One region of the Variovorax sp. M-6 genome, then DNA from elsewhere that is predicted to be linked to it. Evidence: riboswitches for the same ligand, from Rfam matches in the RefSeq annotation. Region 1 holds a riboswitch; the other holds the start of a gene.

What was found. Region 1 has a riboswitch for cobalamin ahead of AB4Z46_RS12505 (TonB-dependent receptor). Riboswitches for the same ligand answer to the same signal wherever they lie in the genome.
Region 2: linked by a shared signal. The riboswitch ahead of AB4Z46_RS06260 (TonB-dependent receptor domain-containing protein) and the one ahead of AB4Z46_RS12505 (TonB-dependent receptor) in region 1 are both predicted to bind cobalamin.

What each region holds. Positions count from the first base shown of each region.
Region 1 is NZ_JBFREQ010000009.1:60,517-69,940, reverse strand. Features, by position in the region: gene ccmA (cytochrome c biogenesis heme-transporting ATPase CcmA) at 1-51, shown strand, start outside; gene ccmB (heme exporter protein CcmB) at 77-682, shown strand; gene ccmC (heme ABC transporter permease CcmC) at 694-1,464, shown strand; gene AB4Z46_RS12535 (heme exporter protein CcmD) at 1,461-1,604, shown strand; gene ccmE (cytochrome c maturation protein CcmE) at 1,594-2,052, shown strand; gene AB4Z46_RS12525 (heme lyase CcmF/NrfE family subunit) at 2,049-4,055, shown strand; gene AB4Z46_RS12520 (DsbE family thiol:disulfide interchange protein) at 4,052-4,573, shown strand; gene AB4Z46_RS12515 (cytochrome c-type biogenesis protein) at 4,570-5,022, shown strand; gene ccmI (c-type cytochrome biogenesis protein CcmI) at 4,923-6,239, shown strand; cobalamin riboswitch at 6,332-6,593, shown strand; gene AB4Z46_RS12505 (TonB-dependent receptor) at 6,719-8,962, shown strand; gene AB4Z46_RS12500 (PepSY-associated TM helix domain-containing protein) at 8,986-9,424, shown strand, end outside.
Region 2 is NZ_JBFREQ010000004.1:77,016-88,674, reverse strand. Features, by position in the region: gene AB4Z46_RS06275 (sulfite exporter TauE/SafE family protein) at 1-732, opposite strand, end outside; gene AB4Z46_RS06270 (cell division protein ZapA) at 1,011-1,328, opposite strand; gene AB4Z46_RS06265 (DUF904 domain-containing protein) at 1,328-1,552, opposite strand; cobalamin riboswitch at 1,621-1,858, shown strand; gene AB4Z46_RS06260 (TonB-dependent receptor domain-containing protein) at 1,940-3,829, shown strand; gene AB4Z46_RS06255 (bifunctional adenosylcobinamide kinase/adenosylcobinamide-phosphate guanylyltransferase) at 3,826-4,392, shown strand; gene AB4Z46_RS06250 (ABC transporter substrate-binding protein) at 4,395-5,252, shown strand; gene AB4Z46_RS06245 (FecCD family ABC transporter permease) at 5,287-6,291, shown strand; gene AB4Z46_RS06240 (ABC transporter ATP-binding protein) at 6,288-7,079, shown strand; gene cobO (cob(I)yrinic acid a,c-diamide adenosyltransferase) at 7,118-7,687, shown strand; gene cbiB (adenosylcobinamide-phosphate synthase CbiB) at 7,854-8,819, shown strand; gene AB4Z46_RS06225 (aminotransferase class I/II-fold pyridoxal phosphate-dependent enzyme) at 8,816-9,820, shown strand; gene AB4Z46_RS06220 (LysR family transcriptional regulator) at 9,822-10,736, opposite strand; gene AB4Z46_RS06215 (alpha/beta hydrolase) at 10,904-11,659, shown strand, end outside.

The DNA of each region.
Region 1 (9,424 bases):
ATGAACGACCTGAGCAATGCTGGCTGCCTCGATACCGATCATCGGACGTGAAGTTCGCACGGCCTCGCGCCGACCGATGGATGCACTCAGCGCACTGCTGTTCTTCGTCGTGGTCGGCAGCGTGTTCCCGCTGGCCGTCGGACCCGACGCAGCGCTGCTGGCGGCCATCGGTCCCGGCGTCGTGTGGGTGGCGGCGCTGCTCGCGGTGATGATCTCGCTGCATCGCCTCTTCCTTGCGGACCTGGAGGACGGTTCGCTCGAACAGTTGTTGCTGTCGCCGCGTTCGCTGACGGGCATCGTCTGCGTCAAGATCGCCGCGCACTGGCTCATCACCTGCCTGCCGCTGATCGCGGTCGCGCCCTTGCTGGGGCTCCAGTTCGGGCTTCCGGCGCAAGCCATCGGCCTCCTGCTGGTGTCGCTGCTGCTGGGCACCCCGACGCTGGTCTTGCTCGGCGCATTGGGTGCGGCGCTCACGCTGGGCCTGCGCGGGAACGTGCTGCTGGCGCTGATCGTGCTGCCGCTTTGCGTACCGGTGCTGATCTTCGGCAGCGGCGCGGTGACGGCCGGCAACCAGGGGCTGGCGGTGAACCCGCACCTGTCGCTCCTCGGCGCCTGCCTGTTGGTGGCCGCGTTCCTGTGTCCCTGGGCGGTGGCCGCGGCCCTGCGCCTGGCCGTCGAATGAGCGGTCGCACCATGGACTCGCTGCGACGCATCGACCCCGCCGCCCTGACACCAGCGCCGGCAGGCATGCGCGGCGGGTGGCGGCGGCTTGCATCACCTGCCGTGTTCCATGGCTGGGCGGGCCGGGCCGTACCGTGGTTTGCGGCCCTGGCCGGCGTGCTGGCGATCGCGGGGCTGGCGGTCGGCCTCCTGGTCGCCCCGACCGATCATCAACAGGGCGAGGTCTACCGCATCATCTTCATCCACGTTCCCGCGGCCTGGATGTCGATGTTCATCTATCTCGTGGCCGCGTTCCATGCCGCGATGGGCCTGGTCTTCAACACGCGCATCTCCGCGCTCATGGCGCGGGCGCTCGCACCCACGGGGGCGCTGTTCACCGTCATCGCACTGTGGACCGGCGCGGTGTGGGGCAAGCCGACCTGGGGCACCTGGTGGGTGTGGGACGCGCGACTCACCTCCGAACTGATCCTGCTGTTCCTCTACCTGGGCTACCTGGGCCTGGTGTCGGCCATCGACGATCCGCGCCGCGCGGACCGCGCCGGGGCGATCCTGCTGCTGGCCGGAGCGGTCAACGTGCCCGTCATCTATTTCTCGGTGCAGTGGTGGAACACCCTGCACCAGGGCGCATCGATCAGCCTCACGGCCGCGCCCGCGATGGCCCACACCATGCTCGCGGGCCTGTTGCTCATGGCGGGTGCATGCTGGGCCTACTCGGTGGCGGTGGCGCTGGCACGGGTGCGTTGCCTGATCATGGAGCGCGAGGCATTGGCGAGGCCGCGATGAACAGCAACGATCCGGTCTTCTTCCTTCTCGCAGCATACGGCGTCACGCTGGCGCTGATCGCCGCCGAGGTCTGGGCCCTGGTGCGGCGCGGCCGCGCGCAAGCCCGACCGCCGTCGCCAAGGCCGCGCGATGAAGCCTAGGCAGCGGCGCATCGCGATCATCGGTTTCGGACTGCTGGCGTTCGGCCTTGCGGCCGCGCTGGTGCTCAACGCACTGCGCTCCAACCTGGTCTTCTTCTTCAGTCCCAGCCAGGTCGTGGCCAACGCAGCGCCGCGCAATGGCGCCTTCCGCATCGGCGGGCTGGTGGAGACCGGCTCGGTGCGGCGGGCCGGCGACGGACTGACCGTCCGCTTCGTGGTGACCGATCTGGCGCAGCGCGTGCCGGTGAGCTACCGCGGCCTGCTGCCGGACCTGTTCCGCGAGGGCAAGGGCGTCGTGGTGGCCGGCCGTTTGCAGCCCGACGGGTCGTTCGAGGCGAACCAGGTGCTGGCCAAGCACGACGAGAACTACATGCCGCCCGAAGCGGCCGCGGCGCTGGAACAGGCGCGGCAGTCCCATACGGCGCCGACACTCGAGGCGCCGCCATGATTCCCGAGATCGGCGTCTTCAGCCTGGTGCTGGCGCTGCTGGTCGCGCTGGTGCAGGGCACCCTGCCGCTGGCGGGCGCGCATTGGGGCGTGGCCGGCTGGGTGCGCGTGGCGCGTCCGGCGGCGCTCGGACAGTTCGTCTTCGCGGCCATTGCCTTCGCCTGCCTGGCGTGGAGCTTTCTGGACAACGATTTCTCGGTGCTCTACGTGGCGTCGAATTCGCATGCCGAGCTGCCCGCCGCCTACCGTTTCGCGGCCGTGTGGGGCGGTCATGAAGGCTCGATGCTCCTGTGGCTCTGCCTGCTCACCGCGTGGGCCCTGGCCGTGGCCCTCTTCAGCCGGCAGCTGCCCGACGCCTATGTCGCGCGGGTGCTCGCGGTGATGGCGTGGCTCGGCGTGGGATTCCTGCTGTTTCTGCTGTTCCTGTCGAATCCGTTCACCCGCCTGATGCCGCCGGCCCTGGAGGGGCGCGACCTGAACCCGCTGCTTCAGGACCCCGGCATGGTGGTGCATCCGCCGATTCTCTACATGGGATACGTGGGCTTCTCGGTCGCCTTCGCCTTCGCGATCGCCGCGCTGCTGTCGGGCGAACTCAACGCGGCCTGGGCTCGCTGGTCGCGCCCGTGGACCGTGGCGGCCTGGATGTTCCTGACGCTGGGCATCCTGCTGGGCAGCGCCTGGGCCTACTACGTGCTCGGATGGGGCGGCTGGTGGTTCTGGGATCCGGTGGAAAACGCGTCCTTCATGCCCTGGCTCGTGGGCACGGCGCTGATCCACTCGCTGGCGGTGACCGAAAAGCGCGGCGCCTTCCGCAGCTGGACCGTGCTGCTGGCCATCTGCACCTTCTCGCTCAGCCTGCTGGGAACCTTCCTGGTGCGCTCGGGCGTTCTCACTTCCGTGCACGCGTTCGCGGTCGATCCGGGGCGCGGCCTTTTCATCCTGGCCTTCATGGTGGCGGTGGTGGGCGGCTCGCTGCTGCTGTTCGGCTGGCGCGCACCGCGCATCGGGCTCGGCGGACGCTTCGGCGTGCTGTCGCGCGAGTCGCTGCTGCTGGCCAACAACGTGGTGCTGACGGTTGCGGCCATGTCGGTGCTGATCGGTACGCTCTACCCGCTGGCGCTCGACGTGCTGGCGGGCCAGAAGATTTCCGTCGGGCCGCCGTACTTCGAGGCCGTGTTCGTGCCGATCATGGTGCCGGCGATCTTCCTGATGGGCGTGGGGCCGGTGGCGCGCTGGAAGCATGCGCCGCTGCCGGAACTGGCGCGGCGCCTTCGCTGGGCCCTGGCCGCCAGCGGGGCAGCCGCGCTGCTGTTGCCGTTGACGCTGCCGACCGGGCAGCGCGGCTGGCCGGCGATGTCGACCTTCGCGCTGCTGCTGGCGGGCTGGGCGGTCGCCAGCGCGGCCGCGCACGCCTGGCAGCGCCTGCGCGGCGCACCGGGCGGCTGGCTCGAACGCGCGCGGCGCCAGCCGCGCGGCTGGTACGGCATGCTGGTCGCCCACGCCGGCATCGGCGTCTTCATCTTCGGCGCGACGATGGCCAACGGCTTCGAAAGCCGGCAGGAGCTGAAGCTGCGGGTGGGAGAGAGCACCGCGCTGGCCGGGTTCGCGTTCCGCTTCGACGGCATCGCGCCGGCCAGCGGGCCCAACTTCGACGCGCAGCGCGCCACGGTGCGCGTCACCCGCAAGGGCGAAGCAGTGTCCACGCTGCACCCGGAGAAGCGGACCTACCGCGCGCAGCAGATGGCCCTGAGCCAGGCCGCCATCGACGTCGGCCCGATGCGAGACCTCTTCGTCGCGCTCGGCGACCCGGCCGGCGACGAGGCCTGGACCATGCGCATTCACGTCAAGCCCTTCATGGCCTGGATCTGGGCGGGCTGCCTGCTGATGGCCCTGGGTGGCCTGCTCGCGGCCACCGATCGCCGCTACCGCCTCGGCCTGGCCGCGCGCCCCGATGCGGTCGCCGGCGGCGCCCCCGTCGCGCTGCGGCCGCAGGAGGGCGCCTGATGCGCTTCAAGCTGCCTTTTGCGATCTTCATCGTGCTGGCGGTCCTGCTGGCCGTGGGGCTGCGCCGCGATCCGAAACTGCTGCCCTCGGCCTTGATCGACAAGCCCGCGCCCACGATCGACCTTCCGTTGCTGCACGACCCGCAGCAGATGCTGAAAGTCGAAAGCCTGCGCGGACAGGTCTGGCTGCTGAACGTATGGGCTTCATGGTGCGCGCCTTGCCAGGACGAACTTCCGGTGCTAATGGAATTCGCCAGCAAGGACGGCGTGAGGCTCTATGGCCTCAACTACAAGGACAAGGGCGATGCGGCGCGCACCTGGCTGCTGCGCTGGGGCAACCCCTACCTGGCATCGGCGGTCGACAGCGACGGCCGCATCGGCATCGACTACGGCGTCTACGGCGTGCCCGAGACTTTCGTGATCGACCGCGCGGGCCGCATCCGCTACAAGCATCCGGGTCCGATCACCGCCGAGATCTGGCGCGACCGCCTGCTGCCTGTGGTGCGGAGCCTGCAATGAGCCGCCCGGGCTTCTCTCGGGCAGCGGCTTCGGCATTCCTGCTGTGGGCATTGACGCAGGGCGCGGCGACGGCAAGCTCTATCGAGGACAGGGAGGCGCAGCTCTCGGCCAGCCTGCGATGCCTGGTGTGCCAGAACCAGACCCTGGCCGAATCGAACGCGCCGCTGGCCGCGGACATGCGCCAGCAGATCCGCGAGCAGCTCGGCCAGGGCCGCAGCGAGCAGCAGATCAAGGACTACTTCGAGCAGCGCTACGGTGCCTTCGTGCGCTACGACCCGCCCTTCAGGCCCTCGACCTGGCTGCTGTGGCTGGGGCCTTTCGTGCTGCTTGCGGCGGGCTTCGCGGCCATGTGGCGCATCGTGTCGCGGCGCAGCCGGTCGGAGCCCGTGCCCCTGACGCCGGCGGAACGCGAACGGGCAGCGTCGCTCCTGGAAGAGGACGCGCCGTGACGGGCTTGTGGCTGGCCGCCGTGGCGCTGCTGGTGCTGGCGCTGCTGTTTGTCGTGCCGCCCTTGCTCAGGGCGTCGGCAGCGCGTCCGCTTGCGCAGGCGGAACTCGCACGCCGCCTCCATGCCGACCAACTGGCCCAGCTCGAGAGGGATCTTCAATCCGATGCACTGAGCGCACACGATCGCGCGCAGGCCATCGACGAGCTGCAGCGGCAGTTGCTCGACGACGCATCGCAGCCGGCGCCGCGACCCGGGCTCGCGATCCGACCCTGGATGGGCGCGGGTGTCGCGGGCCTCCTGAGCATCGTCGTGCCCGCCGCGGCACTGCTGCTGTACCTCGAGGTGGGCAATCCGAAGGCGGTCGCGACGCAGACGCTGGCGGCGCAGCGAACGGGCACCCATGAAGGCGATGGCAACGAGGTGGAAAGCATGGTCAGCCGTCTGGCGATGCGCCTGCGAGCGCAGCCCGACGATGTCGAAGGCTGGATCGTGCTGGCGCGGTCCTACGAGTTCCTTCGGCGCTACGACGACGCGGTCGTTGCGTACCAGAAGGCGATGGCCCTCGCGCCGGACCAGCCGCAGCTGCTCGCCGACTATGCGGACGCCCTGGGTTCGGCGCGGGATGGCGATCTGACGGGACCGGCGCAGGCGGCCATCGACGCCGCATTGGCTCTGGACGCCGACCATCCCAAGGCCCTGGCGCTGGCCGGCATGGCCGCGTTCAAGCGCGGCGATCTTTCGCTGGCACGGCAGCACTGGGAGCATGTGCGTTCGCTGCTCCCGCCGGGTTCCGAGGCCGCGATGAAGGTCGATGCCGATCTTGCCCGGTTGAATCGGCCCGAAACCCCCACCCAGCCCATCGCGAATGCCTCGTCGAAGCGCGTCGAGGGCACGGTCTCCATCGCGGCTTCGTTGCGGGACAAGGTCTTGCCGCAAGACACCGTTTTCGTGCTGGCCAAGGCTTCGGCGACGGGACGCATGCCCGTCGCGGTCCTCAGGCTTCAGGCCAAGGACCTGCCTGCCAGGTTCGTGCTCGACGACAGCCTTGCCATGTCGCCGGAGCTGCCCATGTCGCGCTTTGCCTCGCTGACGATCGAGGTCCGGGTGACGCGCTCGGGCCAGGCGGCGCCACAGCCCGGCGACCTGACGGGTTCCGTCGCCGAGGTTGCACTGGGTCAGGAGGGCGTCGCGCTGCTCGCGGACCAAGTGATCCGGTGATTGGCACAGCCCGGCTGCCCGCCGAGGCATGGCGCCCCATCGGTGCTTCCTATAATCCGCCCCGACGGTAGATCGCTCCTTGCTGGAGCGATCTCCGCCACGGTTCGAAGGTGCCCCCCACGCCGGAAATGGTTTGGGGGGTTAAACGGGAAGCAGGTGCGCGCGTCGACGACGCGCAATGCCTGCGCTGCCCCCGCAACGGTCAGCGGATAGAGAAGTTTCGAGTGAGCACCCGCGGGTGTTCGCAGCCACTGCGCTCGAGTCGAGCGTGGGAAGGCGAGGCTTCTGTTGTCGTGCGCAAGCGCATGACAGCAACCCGCGAGCCCGGATACCGGCCTTCGCAATCGCCTTCGGACGCTGCGGGAGTGCGTTTGTCCGGGCTGCTCGGCACCTGCGTGCCGGGTTGGCATCGGCTCGTGCAATTGCAGCGTGTGTCTCTTTGAACAGCCCAGCGGGAATGCGGGCTAGAGGAACAACGTATGCGCAAGCCTGCCGAGCTCGGGATCTTGACCCGGGTCTCAGGTCCTTTCACGACCCATGACATCACGATCCCGGCATTTGTTGCCCTGCTCGCCAGCACCCCGGCGCTGGCGCAACAGAGCCTGCGACCCGTCGAGGTGACGGCCACCCTGCAGGATCAGGCGCCGGCGCTTCAGGCAACCACCGAAGTTGCCGGCAGGCTGGGCCTGAGCGTGATGGAAACGCCGGCTTCGGTCGAGGTGATCAGCCAGGAGACCATGGAACGGCGTGGCGCACGGACTTTCGAGGAAGCCTTGCGCGGCGGCGTGGGCATCACCGCCGGCGGAGCGCCAGGATCGCCATCGGTGATCTCGACGCGCGGCTTCACCGGCGGCTTCATCACCTATCTGTTCGACGGCGATCGCATTGCGGTGCCGACGATGGTGAGCCGGCCCCAGGACACCTGGAACTACGAACGCATCGAAGTCCTGAAGGGCCCCTCGTCGGTGCTCTACGGCGAAGGCGCCATCGGCGCGGCCGTCAACTTCGTGACCAAGCGACCCGACCGCAACAACCCCGGCGCCGAGGCCATGCTTTCCTACGGAAGCTTCGGCACGGCCAGAGCCGGCGTCGGCCTCGGCGTCAACGTGGGTGAGTCGAGCGCTTTCCGGCTGGACTACAGCCACCAGCAAACCGATGGGTACGTCGACCGCAACACGCAGCGCTACGACAACCTCACCATGGGCTTCGGCACGGCGTTGACGCGCGATCTCACGCTCGATCTGTCGATGGACTACGCCAGGGACAGTGCGCTGTCCTATCAGGGCACGCCGCTGGTGCCGCGTGCCTACGCGCTCCAGCCCACGGACATCGTCAGCGATGCCAACGGGCGGGTGGTCGACCGCAGCATCGCGTTTCGCAACTTCAACTTCGACGATGCAGAGATGAGTGCGAACAGCCTCTGGACGCGCGCCAAGCTCAGCTGGCAGATCGCGCCGGAATGGAAGCTGCGCAACCAGCTTTCCTACTACACGGCGGACAGGGCATGGCGCAACTCGGAGTCCTATGCCTTCGCCGCCCCGGGCCGCATCGTGCGCGACCTGGTCGGCATCACGCACGACCACCAGATCCTGACGGATCGGCTCGATCTCGCGAACACGTCGCCGATCGGGGGAATGAAGAACCGGTTCGTGGCGGGGCTCGAATACACGAAGACCGACTTTTCTTCCAACCGCGACTTCTCCAACGGATCGACCGCGGCCAACAATGCGCTCTCGGTGAGCGAGTTCGCCACCATCCCGGGAAGCTACCGCTTCTTTGCCGCGAACCCCGCCCTGTTCGCGGGTGCCGGCAATCGCACGGTCTTCGACGCACGGATCCCCACCGGTTCGATCTTCATGGAAGACGCCCTGTCGGTCAGTGATCGATGGACCCTCGTGGGCGGCCTGCGGCAGGACTACGTGAAGCTGGAGCGTCACAACCTGGACCTCAACACCGGGGCCCAGGCATCCTTCACGCAGAGGTACAAGCCCACATCGGCACGTCTGGGCGTGGTCTTCGCGATCGACCCCGATACCTCGGTCTACGCCCAGTACTCGAACGCGAGTGCGCCGGTCGGTACGGGCAACCTTCTGCTGCTCTCGGCGGCCAACGCCGCCTTCAGTCTCTCGACGGGCAAGCAGCTGGAGCTCGGCCTCAAGCAGTCGGCGCTGGAGGGCCGCCTCGACTACACGCTGGCGGCCTACAGGATCGAGCTCGACAACGTGCTGTCGCGCGATTTCAGCAAGCCGACGCTCACGGTCAACAGCGGCAAGCAGTCCGCGCAGGGCCTGGAACTCGCCGCGGCCTGGAAGGCGACGCGCGAGCTGACACTGAGCGGCAATCTCGCATGGGTCGATGCGCAGTTCGACAGGCTCATCGAAGCCGGCAACGTCTCGCGCGCGGGCAACACCCCGCCGAACGTCCCGGGCACGGTGGTCAACCTCTGGGCCGACTACAAGGTGCCGGGATGGCCGCTGCGCATCGGTGGCGGCGTCAACCGAACCGGCTACGCCTACGCCAACAACGCCAACACGGTCCGCATGAACGGGTTCACGACGGCGACTGCCTATGCGACCTGGAGCCTGCAGAAGGGCGAAATCACCTTTCGCGTTCGCAACCTGACCGACGAGCTCTACGCGTACTGGAGCGGCGCCAATTCGAACAATCAGGTCATGATCGGCGCGCCGCGCAGCTTCGAAGTCAGCTACCGGGCGGCCTTCTGACCGGCAACGGCGGTGGCACGGGCATGAAGCGCGCACTGATCTTCGTCCACAAGTGGCTCGGCATCTCGTTGGCCCTGCTGTTCCTGATGTGGTTCGTCACCGGGATCGTGCTGTACTACGTGCCCTTCCCGAATCTCTCGCAGGCCGAGCGGCGCTCGGGGTTGCAGCCTCTGGCGCTGGGCGCCGGTTGCTGCCTGACCGCCGAAGCGGCTGCCGGGCGGGCCGGCCTGAGCTTCACCGAGGCACGCCTGGGCATGGCCGGCTCCGGGGAGCCGGTCTGGCGGCTCCTGGTCGATGCCGGTCAGGCGAAGGCCGCGCGCTGGCAAGTCGTCGATGCCCGCACCGGCACCGCGAAGGCGCCGCTCGGCGCCGGGCAGGCCATGAAGGTGGCCGAGGCCTTCAGCGGCCGGCGCGCGCTTGGGGCCGAAGCGCTGGCGCGCGACCAATGGACGGTTCCGCAAG
Region 2 (11,659 bases), on a different contig from region 1:
GAGGCTGTGCGCCGCCCGGGCGCCGAGCGGCGCCACGAGGAAGCTGCAGACCGCGATCACCGCCAGCGCCGGCAGCCAGATGTAGCCGAACGAGCCGGCTGGCAGGCCCTGCACCGACTGGCCACTGGCCACATAGCCGGCCACGTTGGCGACCGCGATCGGGAACCCGAGTGCCGCGCTGGTGGCGACCGCGTTGTGGATCGCGACGTTGCACCAGGTCATGAACGGGACGCTGATGAAGCCGCCGCCGGCGCCGACCAGGCCGGAGATGAAACCGATCGCGCCGCCGGCCCCGAGCTGGCCCGCGGTGCCCGGCATCTGGCGCGTCGGCTTGGGCTTCTTGTCGAGGAACATCTGCGTGGCCGAGAAGCCGACGAAGAGCGCGAAGAAGATCGCCAGCGCAGTGCCCTTGAGCAGGCTGAAGACGCCCAGGCTGCCGGCCAGGCTGCCGATCACGATGCCGGGTGCCAGCCGCTTGACGATGTCCCAGCGCACCGCGCCGCGCCGGTGGTGGGCGCGCACGCTGGAGATCGAGGTGAAGATGATGGTCGCCATCGAGGTCGCGATCGCCATCTTGACTGCGAGGTCGGCGGCGACGCCGCGCTGGCCGAGGATGATCGTGATGAACGGCACCATCAGCATGCCGCCGCCGATGCCGAGCAGGCCGGCGAGGAAGCCGGTGCCGACGCCTAGCAGGGCGAGTTCGGCGATCAGCAGGGGTTCGATGGTCATGCGCACGGGTCCAGAAAAAAGCCACGGCGCCGATTCGCGGGGCCGTGGCTGTCAGTGAAGGGTGTCTGCGAGTGTGAGCCGAACCCGCATCCTGAACCAGGGTTCAGGTGGGCGAGGTCAGCAAGGCTTCGGGTTCATCTGACGCGAGATGATCACACCTGCCAAGCGATATTCCAAGCCCTGCTCCGGAGAGCATTGGTACAAGGAAATATAGAGCCCAGCCTCGCACCGCAGACGATGCGTATTTTACGCCCTGCCGCAGCGGGCGCGCCGGATCTTCAGAGCAAATGCCCGTCGCCGGCGAGGGCCTGGTCGAGCCGCTGGATCAATTGCGTGGCGCGAGCGTCGTCTTCGGTGGCGTCAGGAGCCGTCGCAGGCGCCGGGGCCGGCGCGGCTTCGCGCTGCACCAGGTCGAAGGCCAGGTTGAGCGAGGCCAGCACCGCGATGCGGTCGCGGGCCTTGACCTTGCCGGCATCGCGGATCTTGCACATCGCGCCGTCGACGCGTTCGACCGCGTCGCGCAGTTGCGCCTCGCCGCCTTCGGGGCAGCCGAGCAGGTAGCTCTGGCCCATGATCTGGACTTCGATTTGTTTCATCAGGAAGAGCTGGCGTCTTGGGAGGGTTCGACCGGGAGCTGATCGAGCAGGGCGTCGAGGCGCGTGCGCGCCGCGGCGAGCCGCGATTTGAGCGCGTCGCGTTCGCGCGTGAGCGCGTCGACCTGGTCTTGCAGCAACGCATTGGTGCGCTGTACTTCTTCGTGGCGCACGAGCAGGCGCTCGACGCGCTCGGCGATCTGGTCAATACGGCTCGATGCTGGCATGGAGGGCGATTGTAGATTCCGCCGCCGGCGCGGTTGCGCCCCGTCGTTCCGGGCGCATGCCGACAAACCCTACAATTCCGTTCGTTGGTGCTCGCGCCGCGGTTCACGCGTCGCAGTTCAACGGGAAGCAGGAGTCGAAGCCCCCCGGGGCCGAACCAACCTGCGCTGCCCCCGCAACGGTCAAGCAGTCGGCGCCCTCGGGCGCCGCCTTCGTCATCAGCCACTGGGTGCCCTGAAACAGGTGCCCGGGAAGGCGACGAGGGTGGCACTGCCAGCCCGGATACCGGCCAACGAGGCGGCTGCCGCATGCGCGAAGCATGCAGGCGGCCATGACGTCCGAATGCCGGCGGGGAAGCCGGCGAAGGACATTGACCTGTCGTCGCCCCCATGAAAACCTGCGTTTCTTCCACGCCCGCCTCCCGGTGCGCCTTGCCGCGGCCGCTGCGCGCCCATGCCATTTCGTCGGCCGTTGCGGCCTTGATCGCCGGTGCTGCCGGCCTCCCCACGCTGGCGTTCGCCCAGGAGGCCGCACCCGCGCTGCCCGAGATGGTGGTTACCGCGACCCGGGTGCCGACCCGCGCCGACGAGCTGGTGTCCGACACCGTGGTCATCGACCGGGAGCAAATCGAGCAGCAGGCGAGCCGCACGCTGCCCGAAATCCTGGCCCGGCTCGCCGGCGTGCAGATCTCGGCCAATGGCGGCGCCGGCAAGTCGAGCAGCGTGTTCATCCGCGGCGCCGAGGCGCGCCACACGATCCTGTTGATCGACGGCGTTCGCTACAGCTCCGCCACGCTCGGCACGCCGGTGTGGGACAACATCCCGGTCGAGATGATCGACCGGATCGAAGTGGTCAAGGGTCCGGCCTCGGCGCTCTACGGCAGCGACGGCGTCGGCGGCGTGGTGCAGATCTTCACGCGCAGGGCGAGCCCGGGCGAGACGGTGTTCGCCCCGCACGCCTCGACCACGGTCGGCAGCGAGAGCTACAAGCAGATCACCGGCGGCTTCAGCGGCGCCGCGGGGGCCGCGACCTATTCGCTCGACGTCGCGCGCACGCTCAACGCGAAGTTCTCGTCGACCAACCGCAACGTGCAGTTCGGCAACTTCAACCCGGACGACGACCCCTTCAACCAGACCGCGGTCAACGCCTCGTTCGGCTACCAGCTCAACCCGGACTGGAAATTCGACGCCGCCATGCTCTACGCCGACGGGCTGAACCGCTTCGACGACGGCCCGAACCGCGACACGCGCGGCACCCTGCGCACCCAGGCCGGCTACGTCGGCGCCCGCGGCCTCGTGATGTCGAACTGGACCACCCAGCTGCGCTACTCGCGCAGCGAGGACTACACCCGCGCGATCGTGGCCGCGCCGTTCAACCTGCCGGGCCTGTTCGAGACGACGCAGGACCAGTACCTCTGGCAGAACGACATCGTGACGCCGATCGGCACCGTGGTCGTCGGGCTCGAGCGCCGCGAGCAGGACGTGAAGAGCGACACCCGCTACACCGTGACCGACCGCGCCATCGATTCGGGCTTCGTCGGGCTCAACGGCAATTCGGGCGCCCACAGCTGGCAGCTCGACGCGCGGCACGACAGCAATTCGCAGTTCGGCGACAGCAACACCTGGTTCGCCGGCTATGCCTACCGCATCACGCCGAACTGGCGCGTCAACGTGTCGCAGGGCACCAGCTTCGCGGCACCCTCGTTCAACCAGCTCTACTTCCCGGGCTTCGGCAATTCGGCGCTGCAGCCGGAGGAGGGCAGGAACACCGACCTCGGGATCACCTGGACCCAGGGCGCCCACACGGTCAAGCTGGTGGGCTACGACAACAAGATCCAGGGCTTCATCACCAACACGACGCTGCCGCAGAACATTCCGCGCGCGCGCATCGAAGGCGGCACGCTGAGCTACGACGGGCAGTTCGGCGCCCTGGGCCTGCACGCGAGCTACGACTCGCTCGACCCGCGCAACGAGGGCACCGGCAAGCAACTGCCGCGGCGGGCGAAGAACCAGGCGTCGCTGGGGGTCGACTACGCGGTGGGCGCCTGGAAGCTCGGCGGCTCGGCGCTGAACGTGGGCAGCCGCTTTGACGACGCGGCGAACACGCGCACACTCGGCGGCTACACCACGTTCGATCTCTATGTGGACTATCGCTTTGCCAAGGACTGGTCGGTCCAGGCCCGTGTCACGAACCTGACCGACGAGCAGTATGAAACCGCCTATGGCTACAACCAGCAAGGGCGCGCCGCGTTCCTGACCGTGCGGTGGCAGCCGAAATGAGCATGGCCCGCCGCGAACTGATCCTCGGCGGTCAGAAGAGCGGCAAGTCGCGCCGCGGCGAGCAGCTCGCCGCGGCGTGGCTCGCCCGCTCGCCCGCGCATCGCGCGGTGCTGATCGCGACGGCGCAGGCGCTGGACGCGGAGATGCGGGCGCGCATCGCCAGGCACCGCGACGACCGCGCGGCGCGGGTGCCGGCGATGACCACGGTCGAGGAGCCGCTGGCGCTGGCGCAGGCGATCCGCGACCACGGCGCTCCCGGCACGCTGGTGCTGGTCGACTGTCTCACCCTGTGGCTCACCAACCTCATGGCGCCGCCCGGACCGCCGCGTGCGCGCGTGGGTGCCGATCGCGCGATCGCCGAACTGCTGGGCGCGATCGCCGACGCGCCCGGCCCGCTGGTGCTGGTCGGCAACGAGATCGGGCTGGGCGTGATCCCGCTGGGCCGCGAGGTGCGCCGGTTCGTCGATGCGCTCGGCGGACTCAACCAGCAGGTCGCCGCGGCCTGCGAGCGCGTCACGCTGATGGCGGCCGGACTGCCGCTGACCTTGAAGGAGCTCGCATGAAGATGCTTGCGCGGCTGGCCTGCGCGGCCCTGTGCGGCTGGTTGGGCGTGGTGGCCCAGGCGGCGGTCGTGACCGACGAACGCGGCGTCCCGGTGGACCTGCCGCGGCCGCCGCAGCGCATCGTGAGCCTGCTGCCTTCGCTGACGGAATCGGTCTGCACGCTGGGCGCCTGCGCGCGGCTGGTCGGTGTCGATCGCTATTCCAACTGGCCCGCGCCGGTGCGGGCGTTGCCGCAAGTCGGCGGCGGGCTGGACCCGAACGTGGAGGCGATCGTCGCGCTCAAGCCCGACCTGGTGCTGTTGTCGAAGTCGTCACGGGTCACCGAGCGGCTCGAGGGCCTCGGGCTGCGGGTGCTGGTGCTCGAACCGAAGAACCATGCGGACGTGCGCCGCGTGCTCGACGCACTGGGCCGGGTGCTGGGCGTGGACGATGCGCAGGCGGTGTGGCGCGCGATCGACGCCAGCGTGTCGGCGGCGGCGCAGTCGCTGCCCGCGGGCGTGGCGCGCACGCGCGTGTATTTCGAGGTCAACAGCGCGCCCTATGCGGCGGGCGAGGCCTCCTTCATCGGCGAGACGCTCGCGCGGCTCGGCGTGAAGAACATCGTGCCGGCCGCGCTCGGTCCGTTTCCGAAGCTCAACCCCGAGTTCGTGGTGCGGGCCAATCCCGACCTGATCATGGTCGGCGAACGCAGCGCGCAGGGGCTGGAGCAGCGACCGGGCTGGGGCGCCATCCGGGCGGTGCGCGAAGGCCGCATCTGCCGTTTCAGCGCCGCCGAGTCGGACGTGCTGGTGCGTCCCGGGCCGCGCATGGGCGAAGCCGCGCGGCTGATGGCCCAGTGCCTGCAGGAGAAGGCGCGATGACGGTTTCCTGCGTGCATGCGCCGCGAGGCCGCCGGTGAAGAGCCAGCACCGCCGCGCGCTGGCGCTGGGCATCGTGCTGGTCCTCTCGGCCCTGCTGCTGCTCCTGCTGGGCGCGGGCGTCGGCAGCACCGGCTTCGAGAACGTGCTGGCGGCCGGACACGATCCGGTGGCCCTGCAGATCGTCTGGGACATCCGCTTGCCGCGCACGCTGGGTGCGTGGCTTGCCGGCGCGCTGCTGGGCCTGGCGGGCGCGGTGGCGCAGGGGCTGTTCCGCAATCCGCTGGCCGACCCGTACCTGCTCGGCAGCGCCTCCGGGGCCTCGCTGGGTGTGGCCCTGGCGCTGACGCTGTTCGGACTCTCGCCGGTCAGCACCCAATGGGTGGTGCGGCTCGGCCTCACAGGGGCGGCCTTTCTGGGCGCGGTGCTCGCGGTGATGCTCACGCTGGTGCTGGCGCGCGGCGTCCAGCAGACGCTCAGGCTGCTGCTCGCCGGCGTGATCGTCGGCGTGGTCCTGGGCGCGGCCAAGGACCTGCTCACGATCGCCTCGGCCGACATCCTGCAGGCGATCCAGGGCTTCATGCTCGGCAGCACCGGGCTGGTCGGCTGGAGCGCCTGCGCCGTGATGGGCGGCCTGGGTGCGCTCTGCCTGCTGCTGGCCTGGGCGCTGGCGCCGGTGCTCGACGGGCTCGCGCTCGGCGAAGCCACGGCCGCCAGCCTCGGCCTGCCGCTGGGCGCGATGCGTGCCGCGCTGGTCGCGGTGCTGGCGCTGGCCACCGGCACGGCCGTGGCGCAGACCGGGCTGATCGCCTTCGTCGGCCTGGCGGCGCCGCACCTGGTGCGCTCGGTCGTGAAGACCACGCATGCGCGACTCATCGTCCTGTCGGCCGCCATGGGCGGCTTGCTGCTGATGGCCGCCGACCTGCTCGCGCGCTGGCTGGTCGCGCCGCAGGAGTTGCCGGTCGGCGTGCTGACCGCGGTGCTCGGCGGCAGCTACCTGCTGTGGCTGATGCACCGGCGCAGCGCGCGGGGGGGCCTGTGACGGCGCCGGTCGCCATTCACGGGCCCGCGCTCGAGGCGCGCGGCATCACGGCCAGGCTGGGCCAGGCCGAGGTGCTGCACGGTATCGACCTGGCGCTGGCGGGCGGTCGCTGGACCAGCATCGTGGGACCGAACGGCGCCGGCAAGTCGACCATGCTCAAGGTGCTCGCGGGCCTGCTGGCGCATGGGGGCGAGCTCCGTGCGCTCGGCCGGCCGCTGGCGGATTGGTCGGGGCGCGCGCGCGCGCAGCGCCTGTCCTGGCTCGGCCAGGGCGGCGCGGGCGAGGGCAGTGCGGACGACCTGCTGGTGCACGACGTCGCGATGCTCGGCCGCCTGCCGCACCAGCGCTGGCTGGCGGCCCCCAGCGAGGCCGACCGCGCCGCGGTCGAGCGGGCGCTGCGCAGCACCCAGGCCTGGGAGTGGCGCGAGCGGCCGCTCGGCCAGCTCTCGGGCGGCGAACGCCAGCGTGTGCTGCTGGCGCGCGCGCTGGCCGTCGAGGCCGAACTGCTGCTGATGGACGAGCCGCTGGCCAACCTCGATCCGCCGCACCAGGCCGACTGGATGCAGACCGTGCGCGCGCTGGTGGCCGGGGGGCGGACGGTGGTCAGCGTGTTGCACGAGCTCAACGCCGCGCTGTGCGCCGATGCGATGGTCGTGATGGCTCAGGGCCGCGTGCTGCACCACGGCGCCTGCGACGATCCGGCCACCCACCGCGCGCTGGAAGCGGTGTTCGACCGGCGCGTGATCGTTCATCGCGTGGAAGGCCAGTGGCTGGCCGTCACGCACTAGTCAAAGCAAAGCTCGAAGCTCACTCAGTCAGGAACCTCATGCAGATCGAAACACCCCCTACCGAAAAGCCCTACGAGAAACCCGAAGGCGAGCGCCGCGGCCTCGTGATCGTCAACACCGGCGACGGCAAGGGCAAGAGCACGGCCGCTTTCGGACTGGCATTGCGCGCGCACGGCCGCGGCAAGGCGGTCAAGATCTTCCAGTTCATGAAGGTGCCCAGCGCGCGCTTCGGCGAGCACCGCATGTTCGAGCAGATCGGGATTCCGATCGAGGGCCTGGGCGACGGCTTCAGCTGGAAGACCCAGGATCTCGAACGCTCCGCGCAGCTGGCGCGCGACGGCTGGGAGAGGGCCCGGTCGGTGATCCTCTCGGGCGCGCACTTTCTGGTTGTGCTCGACGAGATCACCTATCCGCTCATCTATGGCTGGCTGCCGCTCGAAGGCGTGCTCGAGACCTTGCGCGCACGGCCGAAGCAGGTGCACGTGGTGCTGACCGGCCGGCGCTGCCCGCCCGAGATCGTCGAACTGGCCGACACGGTGACCGAGATGCAGCTGGTCAAGCATGCGTTCAAGGCCGGCATTCCTGCGCAGCGGGGAATTGAAGATTGAACTTGAGCTTGAGATTGAGCTCGCCCCCAGGTTGCCCGGCACTTCGTGTCCGGGCGCCCACCCCCTGCCGGGGGCGACACCGGCGGCCCGGCGAAGCCGGTTCCGCGGTGTCTCACCAAGGGGCCTGGCTGCGCCGGCCGGCGGCGGGGAGGTATAGGGTGAGGACATGGCGGTGCTGAGTTCCATTGCTGCACTCTGGCTCGCGCTGGCCATCGACCGTTGGGTCGGGGAGCCGCCTGCGCGATGGCATCCGGTGGTCTGGATCGGTCGCTACCTGGGCTGGATCGGCAAGCGCATCGCGCCGGTCGCCGGCGCGCCGGCGCGCCAGTTCGCGGCTTTCGCCGGCGGCGCGATCGGCTGGTGCGTGGGCGCCTCGCTGGTTGCGGCGGGCGCCTGCGCGGTGGCTGCAGGCGTGAACCGCCTGCCGATCTGGGCCGGTGTACTGCTGGCGGGCATCGCCCTCAAGCCGCTGCTGGCCTGGCGCATGCTGCGCGACGAGGTGCTGGCGGTCGAAGCGGCGCTGGGCCGCTCGCTCGACGAAGGTCGCGTGCAGCTGGGTCGGCTGGTGAGCCGTGACGTGACTTCGCTGAGCGCCGCCGAGGTGCGCGAAAGCGCCATCGAGTCGCTGGCCGAGAACCTCAACGATTCGCTGGTCGCGCCGCTGTTCTGGTTCGTGCTGTTCGGCCTGCCGGGCGCGGCAGTCTATCGGTTCGCCAACACCGCGGATGCGATGTGGGGCTATCGCGGCGAGCGCGAGGGCCGGCAGTGGGAATGGGCCGGCAAATGGGCCGCGCGCGCCGACGACCTGCTGTCCTGGCTGCCCGCCCGCCTGACAGCCCTGTTCCTGTGGGCTTGCTCGCCCTCCCGCCCGGGACGCGCCGCGGGGCGGGCCATCTTCCGCGAAGCACGCCGAACCCCGTCGCCCAACAGCGGCTGGCCGATGGCGGCGATGGCGCTGCAGCTGGGCGTCCGGCTCGCCAAGCCCGGCGTCTATGTGCTCAACGCAGAAGGCCGCGGCGCCTCGGCCGCCGATACGGCGAGAGCGGCGCAACTCGCAGCGCGCGTGGTCGTCGTCGCAGGCCTGGGCGCGACGGCCGCGATTGCCTGCCTGATACCGATGGGAGGGGCATGAAAGCCTCCGAAATGTTCGAACTCATGCACGGCGGACCCGATGCCCAGGGCGCGGTGCCGCACGACTTCTCGACCAACGGCAATGCCTGCGGACCCTGTCCCGGCGCTTTGCAGGCGTTGCAGGCGACGGACGCCAGCCGCTATCCCGATCCGCACTACCTGAGGCTGCGCGAGCGGCTGGCACGCCTTCACGGCGTCGAGGTCTGCCGCATCGTGATCGCCGCGAGCGCCAGCGAATTCATCGGCCGGATCACGGCCGCCGTGTCGCAGGGCGGGGGCGGGCGGGTCCGGGTCCCGCGGCACGGCTATGGCGATTACCTTCGAGCCGCCAAGGCCTGGCACTTCGAGATCGCGACGGCGGACAGCGCGGCCGATCTGGTCTGGTGCTGCGACCCCGGCAGCCCGCTGGGCCAGCCGCAGGAGGACCTGATGAGCCGGATCGGCCCGCTGAGCGGGGGCGCCACCTGCGTGCTCGATCTCGCCTACGAACCGCTGCGCCTCGAGGGCACGCTGGCCCTGAGCGGCGCGCAGCGCGACACCGTCTGGCAGCTTTGGACGCCCAACAAGGCGCTCGGCCTGACCGGTGTGCGCGCGGCCTATGCGATCGCCCCCCTGGCCGCGCAGGACATGGCCGGGCGTCTCGTGCGCCTCGCGCCTTCCTGGCCGTTGGGCGCCCACGGCGTGGCGCTGCTCGAGGCCTGGGCCGGCGAGGCGGCGCAGCGCTGGCTGGCCGAGAGCCTGGCCACGCTCCGGGCATGGAAGGCCGAGCAGCGCGCACTGTGCGAATCGCTGGGCTGGCGCTGTTTCCCCAGCGTCGCCAACTTCTTCTGTGCCGAACCGGACGCGGTCTACACCGCCGGACGCGCCGCCGCCCTGCGCCAGGCCGGCATCCAGCTGCGCGACACGGCATCGTTCGGGCTTCCGGGGCAGGTGCGCCTCGGCGTGCTGCCGCCCGCCAGCCAGCAGGCGCTGCAGCGCGCCTGGATCGCGTCGCGCCCCTGAATCAGAGCCGCTGCAGCTGCGGGTGCTTGGCGAACAGTTCCGCCGCCCAGTCGACGAAGGCCCGCACCTTGGCGCTCAGGTGGCGGTTCGGCGGATACACCACGTGCACCGGCAGCGGCGGCCGGGTCCAGTCCGGCAGGATCTGCACCAGCTCGCCGCTCGCGATGTAGGGCTCGGCCATGTAGGTGATGACCTGCGACAGCCCGAAGCCGCCGAGCACCGCCGTCATGTGCGCATTGCTGTCGTTGACCGAGACCCGGTAGGGTCCCGCGATCTCGAACTGCTCCTCGCCGCGGTGGAACTCGTGCGGGTAGACCCGGCGCGTGCTGCCCGAAAAGAAGCTCACCACCAGGTGGCGCTTCTCGATGTCCGACGGATGCTGCGGCACGCCGTAGCGCTTCAGGTAGGCCGGCGAGGCCACGGTCATCCAGGGCAGGTTGCCGATGCGCCGCGCCACCAGCGACTGGTCGGTGAGCTCGCCGCCGCGGATCACGCAGTCGACATTGTCGGTGATCAGGTCGACCGTGCGGTCGCTGACGCCGACGTCTACCTGGATGTCTGGATAGCGGTCGCAGAAGGTCGAGAGCGCGGGCAGGATCACCAGCCGGGCCATCGACGAGCCGACATCGATGCGCAGCCGCCCCGTGGGATTGGCCTGCGCATTGGTCATGCTGGCCTCGATGTCGTCGAAATCGTTCAGCAGCCGCGCCGTGCGCTCATAGTAGGCGGCGCCGTCCGGCGTGACGGTGACGCGCCGCGTCGTGCGGTTCAGCAGCTTTACGTGCAGGCGCGACTCCAGCGCCTGGATCTGCTTGGTGACCGTGCCCTTGGGCAGGCCGAGGGAGTCTGCGGCGCGGGTGAACGTGCCTGCTTCGACGACACGGACAAAGATCCGCATGCCCTGGATCTGATCCATCTGTGCTGCTCCTGGGGGGTGGCCGGGGGGCCGGGGGGAGCGGAATTCTCACACGGCACCTGTATGCGATTGTTCGCCGATTGGAAACAGAGTGGGGTAGGGTGCCTCGTTGAAGCGACACGGCGCCGCCTTATATTTCAGTCATCGTTCAACCCACCGAGCCTGCCATGCCCACCCGTCCGATCCTGTCAGCTGCCGATGCCGCCCCGGCCGCCGCGCGCGGCGCAGAAACCGACATCCGCATCGAGCTGCCGGACCGCGAGCCGGTGCAGGCCCGCCTGTATGGCGAGCGTGCGCGGGGTACCACGGTGCCGCTGGTGCTGCATTTCCATGGCGGTACCTTCGTCTGCGGCGATCTCGACAACGGCCGCAGCGTCGCCCGCCTGCTGGCCGGCGCCGGCGCCGTGGTGGTCTCGCTCGACTATCCGCTGGCGCCCAAGGCGCCGTTCCCGGAGCCGATCGAGGTCGGCTTCGCGGCCCTCGAATGGCTCTACAAGCAGCGCGTGAAGCTGGCCGGCAAGGGCGCCCGCGTGTTCCTGGCGGGCGAGGAGGCCGGAGGCAACCTGGCCGCCGCGGTGGCGCTGATGGCGCGCGACCGTGCCCATCCGCCGCTGGCCGGCCAGATCCTGCTGTCGCCGATGCTCGACCCCTGCGCCGGCACCGCATCGCTGCGCAAGGCCACGGGCGATGCCACGCAGTGCAAGTGGGCCTCCGGCTGGCAGGAGTACCTGCGCCGGCCGATGAACGCCACGCATCCCTATGCGGTGCCCGGCGGGTCGCTGCGACTGGCCGAGGTGGCGCCGACGCTGGTGCTGGTCGGCCAGGACGACCCGATGCGCGACGAGGCGCTGAACTTCGCGCGCCGGCTCGGCGAGGCCGGCATCCTGGTGACCAGCAGCGTGCTGCCGGGTGCCGCGAACTGG